3 regions of the Streptomyces sp. NPDC033180 genome follow, and region 3 is predicted to be linked to each of the others. Evidence: riboswitches for the same ligand, from Rfam matches in the RefSeq annotation. Region 3 holds a riboswitch; each other region holds the start of a gene.

What was found. A riboswitch is a leader RNA that binds a small molecule or an ion and turns the genes downstream of it on or off. The one in region 3 is predicted to bind cobalamin.
Region 1: linked by a shared signal. The riboswitch ahead of ACZ5WE_RS17590 (ribonucleoside-diphosphate reductase subunit alpha) and the one ahead of metE (5-methyltetrahydropteroyltriglutamate--homocysteine S-methyltransferase) in region 3 are both predicted to bind cobalamin.
Region 2: linked by a shared signal. The riboswitch ahead of ACZ5WE_RS02420 (ABC transporter substrate-binding protein) and the one ahead of metE (5-methyltetrahydropteroyltriglutamate--homocysteine S-methyltransferase) in region 3 are both predicted to bind cobalamin.

What each region holds. Positions count from the first base shown of each region.
Region 1 covers NZ_JBVIPU010000005.1:234,785-238,053, reverse strand. The annotation lists gene mctP (monocarboxylate uptake permease MctP) at 1-1,511, shown strand, start outside; cobalamin riboswitch at 1,628-1,751, shown strand; gene ACZ5WE_RS17590 (ribonucleoside-diphosphate reductase subunit alpha) at 1,887-3,269, shown strand, end outside.
Region 2 covers NZ_JBVIPU010000001.1:515,136-518,404, forward strand. The annotation lists gene ACZ5WE_RS02415 (FecCD family ABC transporter permease) at 1-375, opposite strand, end outside; gene ACZ5WE_RS02420 (ABC transporter substrate-binding protein) at 483-1,508, opposite strand; cobalamin riboswitch at 1,623-1,808, opposite strand; gene ACZ5WE_RS02425 (VOC family protein) at 1,841-2,320, opposite strand; gene ACZ5WE_RS02430 (helix-turn-helix transcriptional regulator) at 2,326-3,192, opposite strand.
Region 3 covers NZ_JBVIPU010000009.1:113,308-116,576, reverse strand. The annotation lists gene metE (5-methyltetrahydropteroyltriglutamate--homocysteine S-methyltransferase) at 1-1,800, opposite strand, end outside; cobalamin riboswitch at 1,964-2,181, opposite strand; gene ACZ5WE_RS24025 (3-hydroxybutyryl-CoA dehydrogenase) at 2,405-3,269, opposite strand, start outside.

The DNA.
Region 1 (3,269 bases), on a different contig from region 3:
GGGGCCTGGGCGGCCGGTCGTTCGGCACCTGGGTCACGTGGTTCCTGCTCGGCGGCGACCTCTACACGGCGTACACGTTCGTCGCGGTCCCGGCGGCGATCTACGCGGCGGGCGCGGCCGGCTTCTTCGCGGTGCCGTACACGATTCTCGTCTACCCGCTGATCTTCACCTTCCTGCCGCGGCTCTGGTCGGTCTCGCACAAGCACGGATACGTGACGACCTCGGACTTCGTTCGCGGGCGCTTCGGCTCCAAGGGGCTCTCGCTGGCCGTCGCGGTCACCGGCATCCTCGCCACGATGCCGTACATCGCGCTCCAGCTGGTCGGCATCCAGGCCGTGCTCGACGTCATGGGCGTCGGCGGCGGCCCCGACACGAACTGGTTCATCAAGGACCTGCCGCTCCTGATCGCGTTCGCGGTGCTCGCCGCGTACACGTACTCGTCGGGTCTGCGCGCTCCCGCGCTGATCGCGTTCGTGAAGGACGGCCTGATCTATCTCGTCATCGCCGTCGCGATCATCTACATCCCGATCAAGCTCGGCGGCTTCGACGAGATCTTCCAGGCGGCGGGCGACAAGTTCTCGTCGGCGAACGAGGCCGCGGGCAAGCCCGTCGCGGGTCTCGCGCCGGGCGAGGCCGGGCAGTGGACGTACGCCACGCTCGCGCTCGGCTCCGCGCTCGCGCTGTTCATGTACCCGCACTCGATCACGGCGACGCTCTCCTCCAAGAGCCGCAACGTGATCCGCCGCAACACCACGATCCTGCCGCTCTACTCGCTGATGCTGGGGCTGCTCGCGCTCCTCGGCTTCATGGCGATCGCGGCCGGGGTGAAGGTGGAGAACGGGCAGCTGGCGATCCCGCAGCTGTTCGAGAACATGTTCCCCGACTGGTTCACGGGCGTCGCGTTCGCGGCGATCGGCATCGGCGCGCTCGTCCCGGCCGCCATCATGTCCATCGCGGCCGCGAACCTGTTCACCAGGAACATCTACAAGGACTTCCTCAAGCCGGACGCGACGCCCGCCCAGGAGACCAAGGTCTCCAAGCTTGTCTCGCTCCTGGTGAAGGTGGGCGCCCTCGCCTTCGTGCTCACCATGGACAAGACGGTCGCGATCAACTTCCAGCTCCTGGGCGGCATCTGGATCCTGCAGACCATGCCCGCGCTGGTGGGCGGCCTGTTCACGCGGTGGTTCCACCGCTGGGCGCTGCTCGCGGGCTGGGCGGTCGGCATGGTCTACGGAACGGCTGCCGCGTACGGTGTCGCTTCGCCGACGCAGAAGCACTTCGGCGGCTCGTCCGACGAGATCCCCGGCATCGGCGAGATCGGCTACATCGGCCTCACGGCGTTCGTCCTGAACGTGGTGGTCACCGTGGTCATGACCTTCGTCCTGCGCGCCATGAAGGCCCCTGACGGCATCGACGAGACGTCTCCCGGCGACTACACGGCGGACGCGGGCGACCCCGGCGTCACGGAGGAACTGCCGCCTGCCACGGTGGGAGCACCGGGCGGGCACTGAGCCTGTTCCTGTACGTAACGCATGGCGCGGGCCGCCGGATTCCCCCGGCGGCCCGCGCTTTTTTGTGCGCGCCGACACAAGATATGGGGCTGCCGCTCAGAGCCAGCACAAGATGTATGCTCGTGCTCGCTGTCGCCGCAGGGGAATCCGGTGCAAGTCCGGAACTGTCCCGCAACGGTGTATGAGTACGCATTTGTCGTGCTCGCAAGTCCGAAGACCTGTCGACAGTGCGCCCGTTCCGACCGGTCCGGGTGCCGACGACGTCCGGGCCTCGTGGAATGGGCTGGTGGACGCGGAGCGCAGCCCTGCCCAGGGGCGGCCCCCGTGTGTCACTCACCCCTCCGCAAGGCTCTGAGCCGAGCGAGGGAGTGCTCCGTGACCATCGCGCCAGCCGAACCTGCGTCAGCGCAGATCACCGACGGTCAGCAGACCGCCGACGGCCCAGGAACCGCGCTGCTGCGTACCCTGACCGACCTCACCGCCGACCTCCCCGACGCCGACCCCGGCCGGGTCGCCGCCGCCGCGCTGCGCGGCCGTTCGGCCAGAGCGGATGTGGCGGAGCTGCGGGAGCTCGCGACCGAGGCGGCCGCCGGGCTCATCTCCGAGGACCCGACGTACTCGCAGCTCGCGGCCAGGCTCCTCAGTCTCAGCATCCGTGACGAGGCGGCCTCGCAGGGCGTGCGCTCCTTCTCCGACTCGGTCGCCGTGGGACACCGCGAGGGACTGATCGCGGACCGCACCGCCGCGTTCGTCGCCGACCACGCGGAGCACCTCGACGGGCTCGTGGACGCCGCCCTCCAGGACGGCGCCGACTTCCGCTTCGGATACTTCGGTCTGCGCACCCTGCACAGCCGCTATCTCCTTCGCCACCCGATCACCCGGCACGTCATCGAGACCCCGCAGCACTTCATGCTGCGCGTCGCGAGCGGCCTCGCCGAGGACGGCTCCGCGCGCTCGGTGGACGAAGTCGCTGCCCTGTACCGCCTGATGAGCCGTCTGGACTACCTGCCGTCCTCGCCGACGCTCTTCAACTCCGGCACCCGCCACCCGCAGATGTCCTCCTGCTACCTCCTCGACTCCCCGCTGGACGAGCTGGACTCCATCTACGACCGCTACCACCAGGTCGCGCGCCTCTCCAAGCACGCGGGCGGCATCGGCCTCTCGTACTCCCGCATCCGCGCCCGCGGTTCGCTGATCCGCGGCACGAACGGCCACTCCAACGGCATCGTCCCGTTCCTGAAGACCCTGGACGCCTCCGTCGCCGCCGTGAACCAGGGCGGCCGCCGCAAGGGCGCCGCCGCGGTCTACCTGGAGACGTGGCACTCCGACATCGAGGAGTTCCTGGAGCTGCGCGACAACACGGGTGAGGACGCGCGCCGCACGCACAACCTCAACCTCGCGCACTGGATCCCGGACGAGTTCATGCGCCGGGTCGCCGCCAGCGAGGACTGGTCGCTGTTCTCGCCGGCCGACGTGCCCGAGCTCGTCGACCTGTGGGGCGAGGAGTTCGACGCCGCCTACCGCGAGGCCGAGGCCGCCGGGCTCGCCCGCAAGACCATCCCGGCCCGTGACCTCTACGGCCGCATGATGCGCACCCTCGCGCAGACCGGCAACGGCTGGATGACGTTCAAGGACGCCGCCAACCGCACCGCCAACCAGACGGCGGAGCCCGGCCACACCGTCCACTCCTCCAACCTCTGCACGGAGATCCTGGAGGTGACGGACGACGGTGAGACGGCCGTCTGCAACCTGGGTTCG
Region 2 (3,269 bases), on a different contig from region 3:
CGAGACCGAAACCACTCCCCCGCCCACCCCCAGGACGACGATCGCGACCGCGCCCGTGGACGCCCCCGAGGAGACGCCGAGCACGAAGGGATCGGCGAGTGGATTGCGCAGGACGGACTGGAGGACCGTGCCGCAGACGGCGAGGCCCGCGCCGCAGACCGCCGCGAGGAGCGTGCGCGGCATGCGCAGGTTCCAGACGATGCCGTCCCGGATGGGCGTCAGCCGCGCCTCTCCCCAGCCGAGGTGGGCCGCGACCGCCGACCACACGTCCGGTACGGAGATGTCCGCGGGGCCGATGGTGACGGCCACCGCCACGGAGAGGGGGAGGGCGGCAAGGCCTGCCGTCCAGAGCACCACGTGACGCCAGAACACCATGTGACGCCGGAGCACCATGTGACGCCGGAGCACCACGCGACGCCGGAGCACCACGCGACGCCGGAGCAGCTTGTGGCGTATGCCGCCCGGGGCGCCCGCGGCACCCGTCACTTGGCGAGACCGAACTCGCGCAACGCGTCGGCGACTTGCTCCATGCCGTCCACCGTGCGGATCGTCGGGTTCATGGCCTGGCCGCTCAGCAGCACGTACCGCTTCTTCTTCACGGCGGTCAGGTTCTTGGTGACCGGGTTGGATTCCAGGAACTCGATCTTCTTCTTCGCGCTCTCGGCCGTCTGCGACTTGCGGGTGAGGTCGCCGATGACCAGGACGTCCGGGTCGCGGTCCGCCACCGTCTCCCAGTTGATCTGGGGCCACTCGTCCCGGGTGTCGTCGAAGACGTTCTTCACGCCGAGTTCACGCGTGATGATGCCCGGGGCTCCGCAGCAGCCCGCGATGTAGGGCGCGTCGGAGTTGGCGAACCAGTAGAGGAGCGTCGTGTCGGACGCGTCAGCCTTCTTGATCGCCCTACTCGCCTTCGCCACCCTGCCCTTCAGGTCCGCGATCAGCCGTTCCCCGCGCTTCTCGACCCCGAACGCCTTGGCCAGGTCCCGCACTTCGCCGTACACCGTGCCCATGGTCAGCGTCTCGACGCGGCGGCCGTCGCCGTCGCCGCTGTTGTCCTTGCCCGCGCAGTCCGAGGGCGAGACATAGGCGGGTACGCCGAGTTCGGTGAACTTGGCGCGGTCGGCGACGCCGCCCTTGCTGACCGTCGCCAGGAAGGAAGCGGTCACGAAGTCCGGTTCCTGGGCGAGGACCTTCTCGAAGGAGGGGTAGCTGTCGGCGAGCCGGTCGACCTTGGCGTTGTCCTTCTCCAGACCCTTGAGCACCGGATCCGTCCAGGTGCCGGTGCCGGCCATGCGGTCCGCGAGGCCGAGCGAGAGCAGGATTTCCGTGGAGCCCTGGTCGAGGGAGACCGCCCGCCGCGGCGGCGCCTTGATCTCCGCCTTCTTGCCGCAGGAGGTGAGGGTCAGTGGGTAGCCCTCGGCCTTCCCGCCCCCGCCGGAGGTGGTCGAAGAGCCGCCTCCGCACGAGGTCAGCGTGACGGCCAGGGCCGCGGCGAGGAGGACGGGCACTCGTACACGACGGGCCGAACTACGTACACGACGGGCGGTGGAGGACACACGATCCCTTGAGTCTCACGGCTCATACGCGGAGCCTGGCCTGCTTCGTCACCTCCGCCGCCCGGTGCGCGGGCGAAGGTGCCAGCAGGTCTTCGGACTCGGGGATCGGCCGGGCGGGGCGCCTTCCCAGGCGTCCGTGGACGCCCAGTGGCCGTGGCCCCGCCCGTTCCCCCTCACCGCTGCGCGTCAGTTCCGGATTCGCACCGGATTCCCTGGCCCTGGTGTGGGTTGACTGGCGCTCGCAAGCTATCACGCGGGGTCACGCCGCCTGCCATCACGCGAGGTCAGGACGCCTTCTCGGGCCTCGGTGCGCCGCGGTAGGTGCCGAAGGACCACTTGTTGCCCTCGGGGTCGGCGATCCCGAACTCCCTGCTGCCGTAGGGCTGGTCCTCGATCTCACGGATGATCTTCACCCCCGCGGCGGTGAGCCGCTGGTAGAGGTCGTCCACGTGGTCGGTGACGACGTACGCGCCGAAGGTGCCCGGCTGCAGGCACCACTCCTGGGACTTCTCGTCGTACGAGCCGAGCATGATGGCGCCGCCTTCGGGCCAGTCGAGCTCGGCGTGGGCCACGCGGTCGCCGTCCTCGTAGACGGCGGTGCGCAGGAAGCCGACCGTGCCGACCAGGAAGTCGATCAGGGCGGGGGCGTCGTGGGCCTGGAGCGTCGGCCAGACGTCGGGGGCACGCCCGGCGGAGGCGGAGGCGGACGTCGAGGTTGAGGTGGTGCTCGGCTGGGGCTGCGGCTGGTTCTCGGTGGTGTTCATGGGACCTACTCTTCGCCCCCGCCATGGCTCCCGGCTTGGATATTCCGGCACTCCTCGGCCAGCCAGCCGCTGGGGCTCACGCCGGTGTACTGCTGGAAGTCCCGCACCAGGTGGGAGTGGTCGTAGTAACCGCAGTCCGCGGCGACGCGGGCCAGGTCGGGGGCTGCGCCCGCCGCGACAGGGCGTACGACGGCGTTGCGTGCGCGCTGGAAGCGCATCAGGCGTCCTGCCTGCTTGGGGGTCAGGCCCGTCTCGGCGCGGAAGAGCGTGGTGAGGCGGCGTTCGCTGAGCGCGACGTGCCGGGAGAGTCCGCGCAGGGTGCCGACGCCCCGGTGCCGGGCGAGCCAGGCCCAGGCCTCGGCGACCTCGGGGCGTACGGATCCCGCGGTCCGGTCATCGGCCGCGCGCTGCCTCAAGTAGGCGGACAGGGAGGCGAACCGCTCCTCCCAGCTGCCCTGCTCGCACAACAGCTCCCGTACGTCGACGGCGCGGCGTCCCATCACCTCCGCGCCGGGGGTCAGCAGGTCGCCGGCCAGTTCCGCGGCCGGTACGCCGAACAGGGCGCGGGCGGCGAGCGGGTGCACGGCGAGCTGGATGCCCGCCTCGTGCTCGGGCCTGACGACGTACGCCGGGGACTGGTGCAGGCCGCCGAGGACGATGTCCGTGCGGGTGGCGTCGCGGCCGCCCGCCTGCTCGGGGGTGAGGCCGGTGACGACGGGGCCGTCCAGCGAGAAGATCAGCGTCAGGTACGGGGACGGCAGGCCGCGGTGCAGGCCGGGCAGCTCGCCCTTCGTGCGGTAGCCGACGGCGGACACCACCATGCCGTCGAGCCGCGGTGCGGCCCGGACGAACTCCCGGGAGACGCTCTCCATGCCTTCCAGTATGCGATGGACGCCGCTCCGAAGCAGGTCCGAAGGCAGGCCCGAAAGCCTGCCGGGCGTCCGACTCG
Region 3 (3,269 bases):
GACCTCGTCGCGCAGGGCGAGGGCCACCTGACGTGCCGTGTCACCGAGCGGTTGGTCGTCGCGGACGAAGGACCAGGCGAGCATGGTGACGGGGCCGGTGAGCATGCCCTTCACGGGGCGGTCGGTGAGCGAGTTGGCGTACGACGTCCAGCGCACCGTCATCGGTTCGGGGCGTGAGATGTCACCCGCGAGGACCGGCGGGCGCACATAGCGGGTGCCGTACGACTGGACCCAGCCGTGCTGCGTGGCGAGATAGCCGGTGAGCTGCTCGGCGAAGTACTGCACCATGTCGTTGCGTTCGGGCTCACCGTGCACCAGGACGTCGATGCCCGCCTTCTCCTGGAAGGCGAGGACCTCGCGGATCTCCGAGCGGATGCGCTCTTCGTAGCCGTCCGTGTCGATGCGGCCCGCACGCAAGTCGGCCCGCGCCGTGCGCAGTTCGGCGGTCTGCGGGAACGAGCCGATGGTGGTCGTGGGAAGGAGCGGCAGACCGAGGCGGGTCCGCTGGGCCGCCGCACGCTCCGGATAGGCGTGCGCACGGCGGGCGTCGGCGCCCGTGACGGCGGCGACGCGGGAGCGTACGGCCGGGTCATGGGTCAGAGCCGAGCCCGAGCGGGACGCCAGATCGGCGCGGTTGGCGGACAGTTCGGCCGCGATGGCCCCCGTGCCCTGGGCCAGGCCGCGGGCCAGCGTGGCGATCTCGGTGGTCTTCTGATGGGCGAAGGCCAGCCAGCGGGCGATCTGCGGGTCGATGTCACGCTCGGCGGTGGAGTCCAGCGGGACGTGCAGCAGGGAGCAGGACGCGCAGACGTCGACCCGGTCGGCGAGGCCCAGGAGCGTGCCCAGGGTGGAAAGGGACTTCTCCAGGTCGTTGATCCAGATGTTGCGGCCGTTGACGACGCCCGCGACCAGCCGCTTGCCGGGCAGCCCGCCGACGGCGGCGAGATCCTCGAGCTGGCCGGCGGCGGACTCCGTGAAGTCCAGGGCGAGGCCCTCGACCGGAGCCTTGGCGAGCACGGGCAGCGCCTCGCCGAGCCTGCCGAAGTAGGAGGCGACGAGCAGCTTCGGACGGTCGGTGAGAGCGCCCAGGTCGCGGTACGCGCGGGCAACGGTGTTGAGTTCGGCCGGGGTGCGGTCCTGGACCAGGGCGGGCTCGTCGAGCTGCACCCACTCGGCGCCCGCAGCGCGCAGGTCGGCGAGGACCTCCGCGTACACGGGCAGCAGGCGGTCGAGCAGCGTCAGCGGCTCGAAGTCGGCGGCCACGCCGGGCGCGGGCTTGGCGAGCAGCAGATAGGTGACCGGGCCGACAAGGACGGGACGGGCGGCGAGGCCGAGCGCGACGGCCTCCCTGAGCTCGTCCACCTGCTTGGTGGAGTCGGAGGTGAAGACGGTGTCGGGGCCCAGCTCCGGCACGAGGTAGTGGTAGTTGGTGTCGAACCACTTGGTCATCTCGAGCGGCGCCACGTCCTGGGTGCCGCGGGCCATCGCGAAGTAGCCGTCGAGCGCGTCGGTGTCGACGGCCTCGCGGTGCCGCAGCGGGACGGCTCCGACCATGACGCTGGTGTCCAGGACGTGGTCGTAGTACGAGAAGTCACCGGTCGGCACTTCGTGGATGCCGGCGTCGGTCAGGCGCCGCCAGGTGGACCGGCGCAGCTGCGCCGCGGTCTCCCGGAGGGTGTCGGCGGTGACGCGGCCCTTCCAATAGCCCTCGACGGCCTTCTTCAGTTCCCGGTCGGGGCCCTGGCGGGGGTAGCCGTACACGGTGGACCGTGCTGCCGGGGCTGCGGACTTCGCTGTCACGGAAATCTCCTTCGCGAGATGACTCCTGAGGATCCCGGGGACGGGACACGGACGCGAAGGGATGACGAACCGGGCGGACCGAACGCACGCCACCGGCGTGGTGCTCCACCTGATCTGTACGCCGACCCGCCCACGAGGTCACCGGGATGTCCGCGCGTGAGGGATCACGCACGGGCAACGGGCAGGTCTTCGGACTCGCGGGCACACCTGCCGAGGCAGATTCCTACTGGCCGTCGCTTCCCGGACCCGGGCTCGGATCCAGTGCGTATGACGGCGGTCGTTCCCACTCACCGCTGCGGGGCAGTCCCGGATTCCCACCGGGTTCCCTCTTGCGACGCGTCTGCCTGGCGGGCAGGGCGAACCAGCTGCACCGATCAGGCTAGAGGGTGGTCGGCTTCTTGGGCAGTACTGATCACATTCCGGACCGTGAGGTGAGACACGGGCCCGTGGGCGGGGCGGGCACATGGGTGGGGCGGGCACATGGGCGGGGCGGGCACATGGGCGGGGCGGGCACGTGAAGGGGCGCGGAACAGATCACCACTCTGTTCCGCGCCCCGCTCACAGCAGCCGCGGGCCCCTCAGCCCGGCGGCGGACCCGGGCCCCTCAGCCCCGGTCGTAGAGGTGGAACCCGCGTCCGCTCTTGCGGCCGAGCAGCCCCGCTTCGACCATGCGCGAGAGCAGCGGCGGCGGGGCGTACAGGGGTTCCTTGAACTCTTCGTAGAGAGATGCCGCGATGGAGGCGACCGTGTCCAGGCCGATCAGGTCCGCCAGCTTGAGCGGGCCCATCGGGTGTGCGCAGCCGAGCTCCATGCCCGCGTCCACGTCGGCCGCCGTCGCGAAGCCGGACTCCGTCATGCGGATCGCCGAGAGGAGGTAGGGCACGAGCAGCGCGTTGACGACGAAACCCGCCCTGTCCTTGGACCGCACGACCGTCTTGCCCAGCGTGTACGTGGCGAAGTCCTCGACGGCGGCGACGGTCTGCGCGGCTGTGTGCAGCGAGGAGACGACCTCGACCAGGGGAAGGACGGGTGCGGGGTTGAAGAAGTGCAGTCCGATGACGCGGTCGGCCCGATGGGTCGCCATGCCCAGCCGCATGACCGGGATGGAGGAGGTGTTGGTGGCGAGGATCGCCCCGGGGTCCTCGACGACCTTGTCCAGGGCGGCGAAGATCTCCGTCTTCGCCGCCGTGTCCTCGACCACCGCCTCGACGACGAGGTGGCGGTCGGCCAGGTCGTCCAGGCTGCCGGTGACGACCATGCGGGCCAGGGCGTCCTCGGCGTCGGCGCGGTCCAACGTGCCGCGTTGGACGGCGCGTTCGAGTGACGTGGCAACGCGTTCGCGGGCGGCGCGGGCGGCGAGGGCGTCGGCCTCGCACACCACGGTGTCGAGGCCGGCGCGGGCGCACACCTCGGCGATTCCGGCGCCCATCCGGCCCCCGCCCACCACACCGACCCGGCGGATGGCCGCG